3 regions of the Streptomyces sp. NPDC015131 genome follow, and region 1 is predicted to be linked to each of the others. Evidence: riboswitches for the same ligand, from Rfam matches in the RefSeq annotation. Region 1 holds a riboswitch; each other region holds the start of a gene.
The links. A riboswitch is a leader RNA that binds a small molecule or an ion and turns the genes downstream of it on or off. The one in region 1 is predicted to bind thiamine pyrophosphate.

Region 2: another riboswitch for thiamine pyrophosphate. It lies ahead of ACF08D_RS30320 (thiamine ABC transporter substrate binding subunit); the one in region 1 lies ahead of thiC (phosphomethylpyrimidine synthase ThiC).
Region 3: another riboswitch for thiamine pyrophosphate. It lies ahead of thiO (glycine oxidase ThiO); the one in region 1 lies ahead of thiC (phosphomethylpyrimidine synthase ThiC).

Annotation. Positions count from the first base shown of each region.
Region 1 covers NZ_JBIBVB010000005.1:520,190-524,774, forward strand. Annotated here, with positions in the region: gene ACF08D_RS22540 (YibE/F family protein) at 1-597, opposite strand, end outside; TPP riboswitch at 669-803, shown strand; gene thiC (phosphomethylpyrimidine synthase ThiC) at 797-2,578, shown strand; gene ACF08D_RS22550 (hypothetical protein) at 2,748-3,578, opposite strand; gene ACF08D_RS22555 (metallophosphoesterase) at 3,739-4,585, opposite strand, start outside.
Region 2 covers NZ_JBIBVB010000009.1:112,921-117,505, forward strand. Annotated here, with positions in the region: gene ACF08D_RS30310 (ABC transporter ATP-binding protein) at 1-286, opposite strand, end outside; gene ACF08D_RS30315 (ABC transporter permease) at 289-1,893, opposite strand; gene ACF08D_RS30320 (thiamine ABC transporter substrate binding subunit) at 1,980-3,077, opposite strand; TPP riboswitch at 3,155-3,275, opposite strand; gene rlmN (23S rRNA (adenine(2503)-C(2))-methyltransferase RlmN) at 3,305-4,417, opposite strand.
Region 3 covers NZ_JBIBVB010000002.1:327,584-332,168, reverse strand. Annotated here, with positions in the region: gene pknB (Stk1 family PASTA domain-containing Ser/Thr kinase) at 1-706, opposite strand, end outside; gene ACF08D_RS06860 (thiazole synthase) at 830-1,624, opposite strand; gene thiS (sulfur carrier protein ThiS) at 1,628-1,828, opposite strand; gene thiO (glycine oxidase ThiO) at 1,825-3,006, opposite strand; TPP riboswitch at 3,004-3,117, opposite strand; gene ACF08D_RS06845 (NAD(P)/FAD-dependent oxidoreductase) at 3,259-4,464, shown strand; gene ACF08D_RS06840 (Rv2175c family DNA-binding protein) at 4,526-4,585, shown strand, end outside.

The sequences.
Region 1 (4,585 bases):
CCGTCCCACGGCCACCACCGCCAGCGCGAAGATGCCCGCGAGCAGCAGCATCGGCACCTTGCGGTTCACATCGGTGACCGAGTACTGGAGGTCGCGGGGGGCGTCGGGCGCGTAGGCCACCACCACTCCTTGGCCCTCCTCCAGCTGGCGGGGGGCGTCGGGCTGGACGACCTCGACGAAGGTGCGGCCCTTGTCCTTGCCGGTGGTGACCTCCACCGTGGCCTTGGCGCACTGCCCCTGCTGGGCGTTGACCGCCTCGCGCCCCTCGGGGGTGGTCGTGTCGCCGGTCGGCGGGACCTGCGCGGCGTTGACGTCCTTGCAGTCGACCCGGTCGACCCGGACCACCGTGCCCTGCTCGGTCTGCCGGTCGAAGCCGACCCCGGTGCGCTCGTGGGCCGGTGCGCCACCGGGCCAGAGGACGGCGAGCCCCACCAGGACGGCCGTGGCGAAGGGGATCAGGACCGCGGCGATGACCTTGCGCAGGTGCCGGGAGACCGGCGCGGCGGGGCCATGACTGTGGACGTGCGCATGGGCATGGTTCGGCGTATGACCATGTGCCTGTCCGGTCGGCTCGGGGGGCTGCTGCGAAGAAGTCACCGACCGATCATCGCAAGAACGGCAGGGGCCCTCTGTTCAGCGTGGCCGGGAGGGCGCTAGCGTGGTGGCACATTTGTACACGCGGGAGCTCGGAGCACCGGGCTGAGAGGGCGCTGACATCCGTACGAGGGGTACGGAGACCGCTGCGTCGACCGCCGAACCTGTTACCGGGTAATGCCGGCGTAGGGAGTAGGTCACGATGACCGTTCAGGACGCACGCACGCCTGCCTCGAACCAGAACGACGAGGCCGGGAAGTCCATCGGATGGCATAAGGGGTACGTCGAGGGCTCGCGCCCCGACCTCCGGGTGCCGGTCCGCAAGGTGCACCTCACCAACGGCAAGGACGTGACGCTGTACGACACGTCCGGGCCGTACACCGACCCGAACGTCGAGACCGACGTCCGCCGTGGTCTGCCCCCGCTCCGGGAGAACTGGATCATCGGGCGGGGGGACACGGAGGAGTACGCGGGCCGTCCGGTCCGCCCCGAGGACGACGGGATCAAGCACACCTCGCCGCGCGGCGGGCTGCGCAACCTCGACGCCGTGTTCCCCGGCCGCCCGCGCCAGCCGCGCCGGGGCCGGGACGGCCAGGCGGTGACGCAGCTCGCCTACGCCCGCCGGGGCGAGGTCACACCGGAGATGGAGTACGTCGCGCTCCGCGAGAACGTCTCCCCCGAGGTGGTGCGCGAGGAGATCGCGGCCGGCCGCGCGGTCCTGCCGGCGAACGTCAACCACCCGGAGATCGAGCCGATGATCATCGGCAAGCGGTTCCTGGTGAAGGTCAACGCCAACATCGGCAACTCGGCGGTCACCTCCTCGATCGAGGAGGAGGTGGAGAAGATGACCTGGGCGACCCGCTGGGGTGCCGACACGGTCATGGACCTCTCCACCGGCCGCAACATCCACACCACCCGTGAATGGGTGCTGCGCAACTCCCCCGTGCCGATCGGCACCGTGCCGCTGTACCAGGCCCTGGAGAAGGTCGACGGCAAGGCCGAGGAGCTGACCTGGGACATCTACAAGGACACGGTCATCGAGCAGGCCGAGCAGGGCGTGGACTACATGACCGTCCACGCCGGTGTGCTGCTGCGGTATGTGCCGCTGACCGCCCGCCGCAAGACCGGCATCGTCTCCCGGGGCGGCTCGATCATGGCCGCGTGGTGCCTGGCGCACCACAAGGAGTCGTTCCTCTACGAGAACTTCGATGAGCTGTGCGAGATCCTCGCCGCGTACGACGTGACGTACTCGCTCGGCGACGGGCTGCGGCCCGGTTCGATCGCGGACGCCAACGACGAGGCGCAGTTCGCCGAGCTGCGGACGCTCGGTGAGCTGAACCAGATCGCCAAGCGGCACCACGTCCAGACCATGATCGAGGGCCCGGGGCACGTCCCCATGCACAAGATCAAGGAGAACATCGACCTCCAGCAGGAGATCTGCGAGGAGGCGCCGTTCTACACGCTCGGCCCGCTGACCACCGATGTGGCCCCGGCCTACGACCACATCACCTCGGGCATCGGCGCGGCCATGATCGCCTGGTGGGGCACCGCGATGCTCTGCTACGTCACGCCCAAGGAACACCTGGGTCTGCCGAACCGGGACGATGTGAAGACCGGCGTCATCACGTACAAGATCGCCGCGCACGCCGCGGACCTGGCGAAGGGGCACCCGGGCGCACAGGAGTGGGACGACGCCCTGTCGGACGCCCGGTTCGAGTTCCGCTGGGAGGACCAGTTCAACCTGGCGCTGGACCCGGACACGGCGCGGGAGTTCCACGACGAGACGCTTCCGGCGGAGCCCGCCAAGACGGCGCACTTCTGCTCGATGTGCGGCCCGAAGTTCTGCTCGATGAAGATCTCGCAGGACATCCGGCGGGAGCACGGGGGCGACCTCAAGGAGCAGGAGATCGAGGCCGGGATGGCGGAGAAGTCCGCGGAGTTCGCCGCGGCCGGCAACCGGGTCTATCTGCCGATGGCGGACTGAACCACATCCGTCCGCGAGGGCTGTTTCACGTGAAACATGCGTTCGTTCCACGTGAAACAGCCCGGACCGCGCGGCGGGACCCCGCGGGCGAGTCGGCTGGGATCTCGTGGGCGAGCCGGCCGGGATCCCGTGGGCGGGCCGGCCGGCAGGGGGCCCGCAGCTGCGGGCCCTAGTCCGGTTGGGGTTCGGGGTCCGGCCGGTGCTCGGGGCCGCCGAAGTCCGGGCTGGTGAAGTCCGGACTGGTGAACGCCGGGCGGGGCCGTGCCTCGCCCTCGCTGGGGCTGGAGAACTCCGGGCCGCTGTAGCCCACCTTCGGGAGCCGGCCGAAGTGGCGCGGCGGGGCCGCCGGATGGGGGTCCGCTTCCGGGTCCGCCAGGGCCTCGCGCAGGAACGGCAGGATGCCCCGCTCCAGCAGGGCGTGCCGCCATGCCTCCCGCGCCCGGGCCACTTCGTCGGGCAGGTCACCGCCCGGCTCCTGGGCCGGGACCTGGGTGGCACTGTTGCGGCGGGCCGCGATCAGCAGCCCGATCGCGGCGGCCAGGATGCTCGCCGCCGTCACGGCCCCGAAGAACCAGCCGGCCGCCAGCAGCGAGTCCGCGAACGCGGGGGGCGGGTCCAGCGCCTTCAGCACGTATCCGACGAGCAGGAAGATGACCGCCGCCGTGCCCGCGAGCACCGGTGCCAGGACGGTGACGACCACACCGGCGCCGGCTCCCGGACCGCCCACCTCGTCGGGTGGGCCGAGCACGGAGTCGATGACCCCCACGGGTCTGCGGGCGTCGGCGCGCACGGTGACGAAGTGGTCGTACTCCGCGGCGGCCGCCGCGGCGATCAGCGCTGTCGCGTTGAGGGCCATGGTGCGCAGTTGCTCGGTGTTGAGCCGCTGCCCGATCCCGGCGAGATCCGGACGGTCGTGCGCGGTGCGCAGCGCCTCGTCGAGGATGCGCTCGTACTCGGCGCGGTCCTCGGTCAGCAGGTGCGGAGCGCTTTTCATGTGCATCCCCCGATGCTCCGTGGGGCCCTGTCTACCCGTGTGGAACGGGCAGTCGGGCAGAAACGGAGGAGAGCCTGCTACGGAAGTACCGATGGTAGAGGTGCCGCGGCAAGGGGTGACAGAGGATTTCCGGAAATCGACGTGCCCGACTGCGCTGCGTCACGCTCTAGTCGGGCAGCGGGAGCTGGACGACCAGCAGCTTTCCGGCCATGGTCACTCCGCCGTCCATCGCGATGGCCAGCCCGTCCGCGTAGACGTGAGGACCCTCCACCGAGGGGCCGCCGCCGTCCTCGCCGTCCTCGGAGCCGACTTCGCCCAGGAGGTAGGGGATCGGGCTGTGGCCGTGGACGATGCGCTCACCGCCGTAGGCCGCGAGCAGCTCCCGGACCGCCGTGGAGCCGCCGTCGTCCCGGAAGGCGAACCGCTTGGTCAGCTTCCGGAACAGGTCCCAGCACTCGTCGGCGTCGTTGCGGGTGAGGATCTCGTGGACCGTGTCGTTGACGTCCTCGACGGTGGAGCCGTAGTCCAGGTAGGCGGTGGTGTCGGAGTGCACCAGGAGGTGGCCGTCCTCCTCCACCACGGCGTCGAGCCGGGACATCCACTGGAGGTGGACGTCCTGGAGGCGGTCCATGTCGCTCTTCTGACCGCCGTTGAGCAGCCAGGCAGCCTGGAAGGTGGCCGTCCCCGCGCCGGAGTTGACCGGGGTGTCCGCGAACCGCTTGGCCCCGATGAGCAGCAGTTCGTGATTGCCCATCAGCGCCTTGCAGTAGCCGCCGGCGGCGGCGGCCTCGGCGGACAGCCGCATGACCAGGTCGATGACGCCGATCCCGTCGGGGCCCCGGTCGGTGAAGTCGCCGAGGAACCACAGCCGGGCGTTGCCGGCGGCCCAGTGACCCTCGGAGTCGATCAGCCCCTGCTGGTGCAGGGCGGCGAGCAGTTCGTCCAGGTAGCCATGGACATCGCCCACCACGTACAGCGGGCCGGGGCCGCCCTCGGCGGCGGGAGCGGCGGCC
Region 2 (4,585 bases), on a different contig from region 1:
AGGCGACGTTGCCACCGGCGTCGTGCTGCGGGAACAGCTGGTGGTCCTGGAACATCAGCCCGACGCCGCGCCGGTGCACGGGCACGCCCGCCTGGTCGGCGCCGTCGAGCAGGACCCGCCCGGAGTCCACCGGCTGGAGCCCGGCCACCACCCGCAGCAGGGTCGACTTGCCGCTGCCGCTGGGCCCGAGGACGCACACGGTCTCGTGGTCGGCGACGTCCAGGGACACTGCGTCCAGGGCCGTCCGGGTGCCGAAGCGTACGGTGACGCCGGTCAGGGCGAGCATGGTCACAGCTCCCCGGGGCGGTCGGTACGGATGCGTTCGAGGAGCAGCAGGGACACCGCGCACACCACCATCAGGATCGTCGAGAGGGCCATCGCCTGGCCGTAGTTGAGGTCGCCGGGGCGGCCGAGGAGCCGGGCGACGGCGACCGGCAGGGTCGGGTTGTCGGGGCGGGCGATGAAGACGGTCGCCCCGAACTCGCCGAGGGACACCGCGAACGCGAACCCGGCCGCGACCAGCAGCGCCCGCCGCACCAGCGGCAGGTCCACCTCGCGCCACACCCGCCACGGCGAGGCGCCGAGCACCGCGGCGGCCTCGCGCAGCCGGGCGTCCACCGCGCGCAGCACCGGCAGCATGGTCCGTACGACGAAGGGGACGCCGACCAGGGCCTGGGCGAGCGGCACCAGGATCCACGACGAGCGCAGGTCCAGCGGCGGCTCGTCCAGGGTGATCAGGAAGCCGAAGCCGACGGTGACGGCGGACACCCCGAGCGGCAGCATCAGCAGGGCGTCGAAGCCCCGCACCACCTTCCCGGCGCGCCGGGTGAGGGCCGCCGCGGCGAGGCCGCCGATCACCAGGGCGATCGCGGTGGCGGCCAGGGCGTACTGGAGGGAGTTGCCGATGGCCTCGACGGGCGGGACGAGGAAGGTGCCGCCGCTCGCGCCGGCGTCCTGGAGGGCCCGGTAGTAGCCGAGCCCGCCGCCGAAGGAGCGCTGGACGAGCACCGCGAGCGGCAGCAGGAGCAGCAGCACCACGGTGAGCAGGACGCCGCCGAGCAGCGCCCACTGCCCGGCTCCGCGCGGCGGGCGGGCGGTGAGCGCCGGGTCGACCAGCCGCAGCGCGGTCTCCCGCCGGCGTACCGTCCGGGCGTGGACGGCGAGGATGGCGCCGACGGCGGCGAACTGGACCAGCGTCAGCACCGCGGCGGTCGGCAGGTCGAGGAGCTGCGCGGTCTGCCGGTAGATCTCCGACTCCAGCGTCCGGTAGGCGGGCCCGCCGAGGATCTGCACGATGCCGAAGGAGGTGTACGTGAAGAGGAAGACCATCAGCGCGGCGGCGGCCACGGCGGGGCCGAGCGCGGGCAGGGTCACCCGCCGCCAGGCGCCGAGCCGGGACGCGCCGAGGACCCGGGCGGCCTCCTCCTGCCGGGGGTCGAGCTGCGCCCACAGGCCGCCGACCGTGCGGACGACGACGGCGTAGTTGAAGAAGACGTGCGCGAGGAGGATGGCCCACACGGTGGTGTCGAGCCGGACGCCCCACAGGTCGTCGAGCAGGCCGCCCCGGCCGAGGACAGCGAGGAACGCGGTGCCGGCGACGACGGTCGGCAGGACGAACGGCACGGTGACGACCGCCCGGAGGACCTGCTTGCCGGGGAAGGCGAAGCGGGCGAAGACATACGCCCCGGGGAGCGCGATCAGCAGGGTGAGCGCGGTGGAGGCGAGCGCCTGCCAGGTGGTGAACCACAGCACGTCCAGGATGTCCGGTCGGCCGAGGACCTCCCCGAGCCGCCCGAACTGCCAGGCCCCGTCCTCGGCGCGCAGCCCGCGGCCGGTGATGGCGGCGACGGGGTAGGCGAAGAAGACGGCGAAGAACGCCACGGGCAGGGCCATCAGCCCGGCCCGCAGCGCGCCGCCGCGGGCCCCGGTCCGGCCGGTGCCGGACCGGGGGGCGGTGGGCCGGGCCGTTGCGGGCCGGGTCACTTCAGGACGAGCGGGGTCCATGCCTGGATCCACCCGTCGCGCTTCTGGGCGATCTTCCCGGCGGCGACGGTGTACGGGTCGGCCACCGTGACGCCGTGCCGGGTGAACAGCTCGGGCAGGACGGCGTCCTTCGCGACGGGGTTCACGAACATCTGGAGCGGCATGTCCTCCTGGAACTTCTTGCCGATCAGGAAGTCGATCAGGGCCTTGCCGCCGTCGGGGTTCTTCGCCCCGGTCAGCAGGCCCGCGAACTCGGTCTGGCGGAAGCAGGTGCCGGTGGCCACACCGGTCGGCGCCACGGTGGGCCGCGGGTCGGCGTACAGCACCTCGACGGGCGGGCTGGAGGCGTACGACACGACGAGCGGCCGGTCGCCGCCCGCCTTCCGGCCGCCGGCGGAGCCGGAGAACTCCTGGTTGTAGGCCAGCTCCCAGCTGTCGACGACCTTCACGCCGTTGCCCTTGAGCTTCTTCCAGTAGTCCTGCCAGCCGTCGTCGCCGTACCGGGCGGCGGTACCGAGCAGGAAGCCGAGGCCGGGCGAGGAGCGCTCGGGGTTCTCGACGACGAGGAGGTCCTTGTAGGCGGGCTTCGCGAGGTCGTCGAAGGTCTTCGGCGGCGCCAGCTTCTTGTCCGCGAAGTACTTCTTGTCGTAGTTGACGCAGATGTCGCCGGTGTCGACGGGGGTCACCCGGTGCTCGCCCTTGTCGAGCTGCACGGCGTCGGGGACCCGCTCCAGGCCCTTGGCCTCGTACGGCTCGAACAGGCCGTTGTCCAGCGCGCGGGACAGCAGGGTGTTGTCGACGCCGAAGAAGACGTCGCCCTGCGGGGCGCCCTTGGTGAGGATCGCCTTGTTGACGGCCTCGCCGGCGTCGCCGCTCTTGAGGACCTTGACGGTGTAGCCGGTCTGCCGGGTGAACTCCTTCAGGACGGCCGGGGAGGCGTTGAAGGAGTCGTGGCTGACGAGCGTCACGGTCTTCGGCTTCTTCGCGCCGCCGTCGCCGCCGGCCGAGCCGGAGTCACCGCCGCAGGCGGTGAGCGTGGTGACGCCCAGCGCGGCGGCGAGGGCGCCGACCGCGATCTTCGTGGTGGTGCTCACTGATGTTCCTCCTGGGTGTGACCAGGAAGAGACGCGGCCCTGCCCACCGGATCCGTCCGGCGGGCAGGGCGCAACAGCTCGAGTAACGACCGAACTTCCTACCCAGAATGACCTGGGCGAGGTTCAGAGGGTCTGCGGCCCGCGTGCTGCACGCGGCGACCGCACTCTCAGCGCTGTGGCGCTCCCCTGTCGGAATATGCAGGTGTGTTCGAGCCCAGAGTACAAGCTCACCTCTCGGCGGCCGCCAGCTGTCCACAGGCGCCGTCGATCTCCTGCCCGCGGGTGTCACGGACGGTGACCGGGACGCCATGGGAGGCGATGGCCTCCACGAACGCCTTCTCGTCCTCGGGGCGGGACGCGGTCCACTTGGAGCCGGGCGTCGGGTTGAGCGGGATCAGGTTGACGTGGACGCGCTTGCCCTTGAGCAGCCGGCCCAGGAGGTCGCCGCGCCATGCCTGGTCGTTGATGTCGCGGATCAGGGCGTACTCGATGGAGACGCGGCGGCCCGACTTCTCGGCGTACTCCCAGGCGGCGTCCAGCACCTCGCGGACCTTCCAGCGGGTGTTCACCGGCACGAGGGTGTCGCGCAGCTCGTCGTCGGGGGCGTGCAGCGAGACGGCGAGGCGGCACTTGAAGCCCTCGTCGGCGAAGCGCAGCATGGCCGGGACGAGGCCGACGGTGGAGACGGTGATGCCGCGCTGCGACAGCCCGAGCCCGTCCGGCTCGGGGTCGGTGAGGCGGCGGATCGCGCCGACGACCCGCTTGTAGTTGGCGAGCGGCTCGCCCATGCCCATGAAGACGATGTTGGACAGCCGCGCCGGGCCGCCCGGCACTTCGCCGTCCCGCAGGGCGCGCATGCCGTCCACGATCTGGTGCACGATCTCGGCCGTCGACAGGTTCCGGTCGAGGCCGGCCTGGCCGGTGGCGCAGAACGGGCAGTTCATGCCGCAGCCCGCCTGCGAGGAGATGCACATGGTGACCCGGTCGGGATACCGCATCAGCACCGACTCGACCAGCGTCCCGTCGTGCAGCCGCCACAGCGTCTTGCGGGTGGTGTCGTCGTCGCACGAGATGTGCCGGACGACCGACATCAGGTCGGGCAGCAGCTCGCCCGCCAGCTTCTCCCGGGACGCGGCGGGGATGTCCGTCCACTGCGCCGGGTCGTGCGCGTACCGCGCGAAGTAGTGCTGGGAGAGCTGCTTGGCGCGGAACGGCTTCTCACCGATCGCGGCGACGGCCTCCTTGCGCTCGGCGGGCGTCAGGTCGGCGAGGTGGCGCGGCGGCTTCGTGGCTCCGCGCGGGGCGACGAAGGTGAGCTCTCCCGGGGCGGGGCGTGGCATGACCTGGTACTCCTCAGTAGGACGAGGCCGCGGTACGGGAGCCGGGAGACCTCACCGGATGATCCCCGCGCGGGGCGCGGAGCCGAAAGGGCCCGCCGCGCCGGTGCGGCGAGCCCTTCCAGGGTAACCGGACGGCGCCGCGGCCCGTCCCGCCGGAGATCCGGCGGG
Region 3 (4,585 bases), on a different contig from region 1:
GCGGCGGGACGTCGGTGTTCAGATGCTGGTACAGGACCTGGGCGGGAGTGTCGCCCGCGTGCGGCTTGGCGCCGGTCAGCATCTCGTACAGCACGACACCGCAGGCGTACACGTCGGCCCGGGTGTCGGCGGTGCCGTCCTCGATCTGCTCGGGCGCCAGGTAGGAGACGGTGCCGAGGACCGAGCCGGTGGTGTGGGTGGCGGCCCCGACGGCGCGGACCAGCCCGAAGTCGGCGACCTTGACCCGGCCGTCGTCCCCTATCAGCACGTTCTCCGGCTTCATGTCGCGGTGGACGAACCCGGCGCGGTGCGCGGCGCCCAGCGCGGCGAGCACCGGCTCCAGGATGTCGAGCGCCGCCCGGGGCTGGAGCGCCCCGCGCTCGCGCAGCACGTCCCGCAGGGTGCAGCCGGCGACGTACTCCATCGCCAGGTACACGTACTCCCCGTCGGCGCCCTGGTCGAACACACCGACCACATTGGGGTGCGACAGATGGGCCACGGACTTGGCCTCGCGGATGAACCGCTCCACGAACGTCGCGTCGGTCGCGAGGGCGGGGTGCATCACCTTCAGGGCGAGCAGCCGGTCCAGCCGGGTGTCGACGGCCCGGTAGACCGTGGCCATGCCACCGACGGCGATGCGCTCGTCGACCCGGTAGCGGCCGTCGAGCAGGCGGCCGACGAGGGGGTCGTGCAGGGTCGTATCCACCCGCCCGAGTCTACGAGCCCGCACCGACACCCCCGCCGCCCCGTCCCCACCCCGGGGCCGGTCCGGGACCGGCCTGTGACACGGCGCGGCGCCCGTCCCCCCGCGACGGGCGCCGCGCCGGGCTCAGAACGCCGGGCGCTCCGGGTCCAGGACCGCCCGGCCCTCCACCGGGGACGACGCCTCGGCGAAGTGGCGGCGGGGGATGCGCCCCGCCCGGTGTGCCAGCCGTCCCGCCTCCACCGCGTGCCGCATCGCCTCCGCCATCAGCACCGGCTCCTGCGCCCGGGTCACCGCCGACGCCAGCATCACCGCCGCGCACCCCAGCTCCATCGCCAGCGCCGCGTCGGACGCCGTGCCCGCGCCCGCGTCCAGGATCACCGGCACGCGCGCGTGCTCGGTGATCAGCTGGAAGTTGTGCGGGTTGCGGATGCCGAGGCCGGAGCCGATGGGCGAGCCCAGCGGCATGATCGCCGCGCACCCGGCGTCCTCCAGCTTCCGGGCCAGCACGGGGTCGTCGTTGGTGTACGGCAGGACCGTGAACCCGTCGTCGACCAGGGTCTCGGCCGCGTCCAGCAGCTCGATCGGGTCGGGCAGCAGGGTCCGCTCGTCGGCGACGACCTCCAGCTTGATCCAGTCCGTGCCGAGCGCCTCCCGCGCGAGCCGGGCCGTCAGCACGGCCTCGCCGGCGGTGAAGCAGCCCGCCGTGTTGGGCAGGACGCGGATGCCGAGGGAGTCGAGGACGGACAGGACGGAGCCCTGCACGGTGGGATCGAGGCGGCGCATCGCGACGGTGGTCAGCTCGGTGCCGCTGGCGGCCAGGGAGCGCTCCAGCACGTCGAGGCTGGGTGCCCCGCCCGTGCCCATGATCAGCCGGGAGTCGAAGGTGGTCCCGGCGATGGTCAGACGGTCGTCCGCCATGGTTCAGCCTCCCTGTACGGCGGTGAGGACCTCGACCCGGTCGCCCTCGCCGAGCCGGGTCCCGGCCCACTGGCCGCGCGGGACGACGGTCTCGTTGACGGCGGCGGCGACCCCGGACGTCGCCGAGGTGAGCGTGGCCACCAGGGCGTCCAGGGTGGTGGGGCCGGCGAGCTGTCGGGCCTCGCCGTTGACGGAGACGTTCATGACACTCCTGCGGGAGAGAGGGAGGGGGCGCCGGCGGCGGACCGGAAGCGGCCGGGGGCGAAGGCGCGGGCCTCCGCGGGCAGCTCCCCGGTGGTCAGGACGGTGGCCATCACCTCGCCCGTGACCGGGGTCAGCAGCACCCCGTTGCGGTAGTGCCCGGTCGCCAGGTGCAGTCCCGGCAGCCGGGTGGGGCCGAGCAGGGGCGCGTTGTCGGGGGAGCCGGGCCGCAGACCCGCGCGGGTCTCGGTCAGTGCCAGCTCGGTGATGCCCGGCACCAGCTCGTGCGCGTCGCGCAGCAGCTCGTACACCCCGCCCGCGGTGACCGTGGTGTCCCAGCCCAGCTCCTCGCTGGTGGCGCCGACGACCAGCTCGCCGTTCTCGCGCGGCACCAGGTACACCTGGCCGCCGCGCACGACCGCCCGGACCGTACGGCTCAGGAAGGGGGCGTACGCGGCGGGCACCGACAGCCGCAGCACCTGACCCTTGACCGGGCGGACCGGCGGCAGCACGTCCCGCGGGACGCCGTCGAGCCGGCCGCTCAGGCTGCCGGCCGCCAGCACCACCTGGGCGGCGCCCAGCTCGGTGCCGTCCTCCAGCACCGCCCCGGCCGCCCGGTCGCCGGCCACCAGGAGACGCCGCGCCCAGGCACGGTGCAGGACCACCCCGGCGCGCTCGCAGGCGGCCAGCAGGGCGGCCGCCAGCCGCCGCGGGTCGACCTGGTGGTCGCCGTCGACCCGGAGCCCGCCCCGCACGCCGGGCGCCAGCATCGGCTCCAGGCGGCGGCACTCGCGGCCGGTCAGCCACTCCGAGGCCAGCCCGGAGCGCTGCTGCAGGGCGTGCAGCTCCCGCAGGTGGGCCCGGTCGTCGGCGTCCAGGGCCACGGCGAGCGTGCCGCACGCGCGGTAGCCGGTGCCGACGCCGCCGGACGCGTCCTCCAGCTCGGCGACGAAGTCCGGGTAGCGGCGGGCCGACTCCAGGTTGAGCCCGAGGAGCGTCTCCTCGCCGTAGTGCAGTTCGGTGACGGCGGCGAGCATGCCCGCGGCGACCTGCGCGGCCCCGCCGCCCGGTTCGGGGTCGGCCAGCGCGACCCGCAGGCCGCGCTGCGCCGCCCGCCAGGCCGTGACCAGGCCGATGATTCCGCCCCCGACGACGAGGACGTCTGACGTACGTGGATGCATGGGCGTCCAGCCCCTCCCTTCGCCGGCATGACCCGGATCAGGTTCGTACGGTCGGAGGCCGTCCCAGCCTCCCTCTCAGCCCGGTGCGTCCGGGCTCCCGCGTGTGCTCTGCGGTGGCCAGACTAACCCCACCCCCCGGCCCGCAGTAAGGGAGCTTCACCCCGGCGCCCCCGCTCGGCGAACGAGGCTGGGTGGAACAGCTCCCTTCCTGACAAAGCGTCAGCTGCGTAAGGTGGGCGGGTGAACGAGCGGATGCAAGCAGAGCGGCGCGTCGTCGTCGTCGGCGCCGGCATGGCGGGTGTGCAGACGGCCGTGGCGCTGCGCGAGAAGGGCTTCACCGGCCCCGTGCGCGTGATCGGCGCCGAACCGCACCAGCCGTACGACCGGCCCCCGTTGTCCAAGGCGGTCCTCCTCGGTACGGCGGAGGGGTCGGCCTTCGACGTCGACTTCGAGGCCCTCGGCATCGAACTGCGCCTGGGCGTCGAGGTGACCGCGCTGCGCCCCGGCGACCACGAGCTGGACACCGAGGCCGGGCCCGTCCCGTACGACGTGCTGGTCGTCGCCACCGGGGCCCGGCCCGTCGCACTGCCCGGCGCCGGGGGCGTTCCCGGCGTCCACCTGCTGCGCACCCTCGACGACGCCGAGCGGCTGCGCCCGGTGCTGGCCGGGAAGCGGGACGTGGTGGTGGTCGGCGCGGGCTGGATCGGCGCCGAGTTCACCACCGCCGCCCGGGAGGCCGGCTGCGCCGTCACGGTCGTCGAGGCCGCGGACCGCCCGCTCGCCGGGGCGCTGCCCGGCGAGGTCGCCGCGCCGATGGCCGCCTGGTACGAGGAGAGCGGCGCGCGGCTGCTGACCCACGCGCGCGTGGGTCACGTCGAGGCGGGCGAGGTCGCCCTGGAGGACGGCCGGCTGCTGCCCGCCGACGCCGTGGTCGTCGGCATCGGCGCCCGGCCCGCCACCGGGTGGCTGGCCGGCTCCGGGGTCGCCCTCGGCCCGGAGGGCGCGATCGTCGCGGACGACCGGCTGCGCACGTCCGCGCCCGACGTGTACGCCGTGGGCGACTGCGCCTCCTTCCCGTCCGCCCGCTACGGCGAGCGGCTGCTGGTGCACCACTGGGACAACGCCCTCCAGGGGCCCCGGACGGTGGCCGCCGCCGTGGTGGGCGAGGCGCCCCCGCCGTACGACCCGGTGCCGTACTTCTGGTCGGAGCAGTTCGGCCGGTTCGTGCAGTACGCGGGCCACCACGCGGGCGCCGACACCATGGTCCGGCGGGGCGACCCGGCCGAGCCGGCCTGGTCGGTGGTGTGGCTGCGGGACGGCGCCCCGGTGGCGCTGCTCGCTGTGGGCCGCCCGCGCGACCTGGCGCAGGGGCGCAAGCTGATCGAGGCGGGGACCCCGCTCGACCCGGCGCTGGTCGCCGACCCGGCCGTCCCGCTGAAGTCGGCCGCCCGGGGGTAGCGGCGGCCGGTCCGGCGTAGCCCGGCTACCGGCTGTCAGTGCGGGATGGCACGCTTGTCCTGTGACCGAGATTGACGCAAAGATCGATGCTCTCGTCCCCGCCTGGCTCCACCTGCCCGAC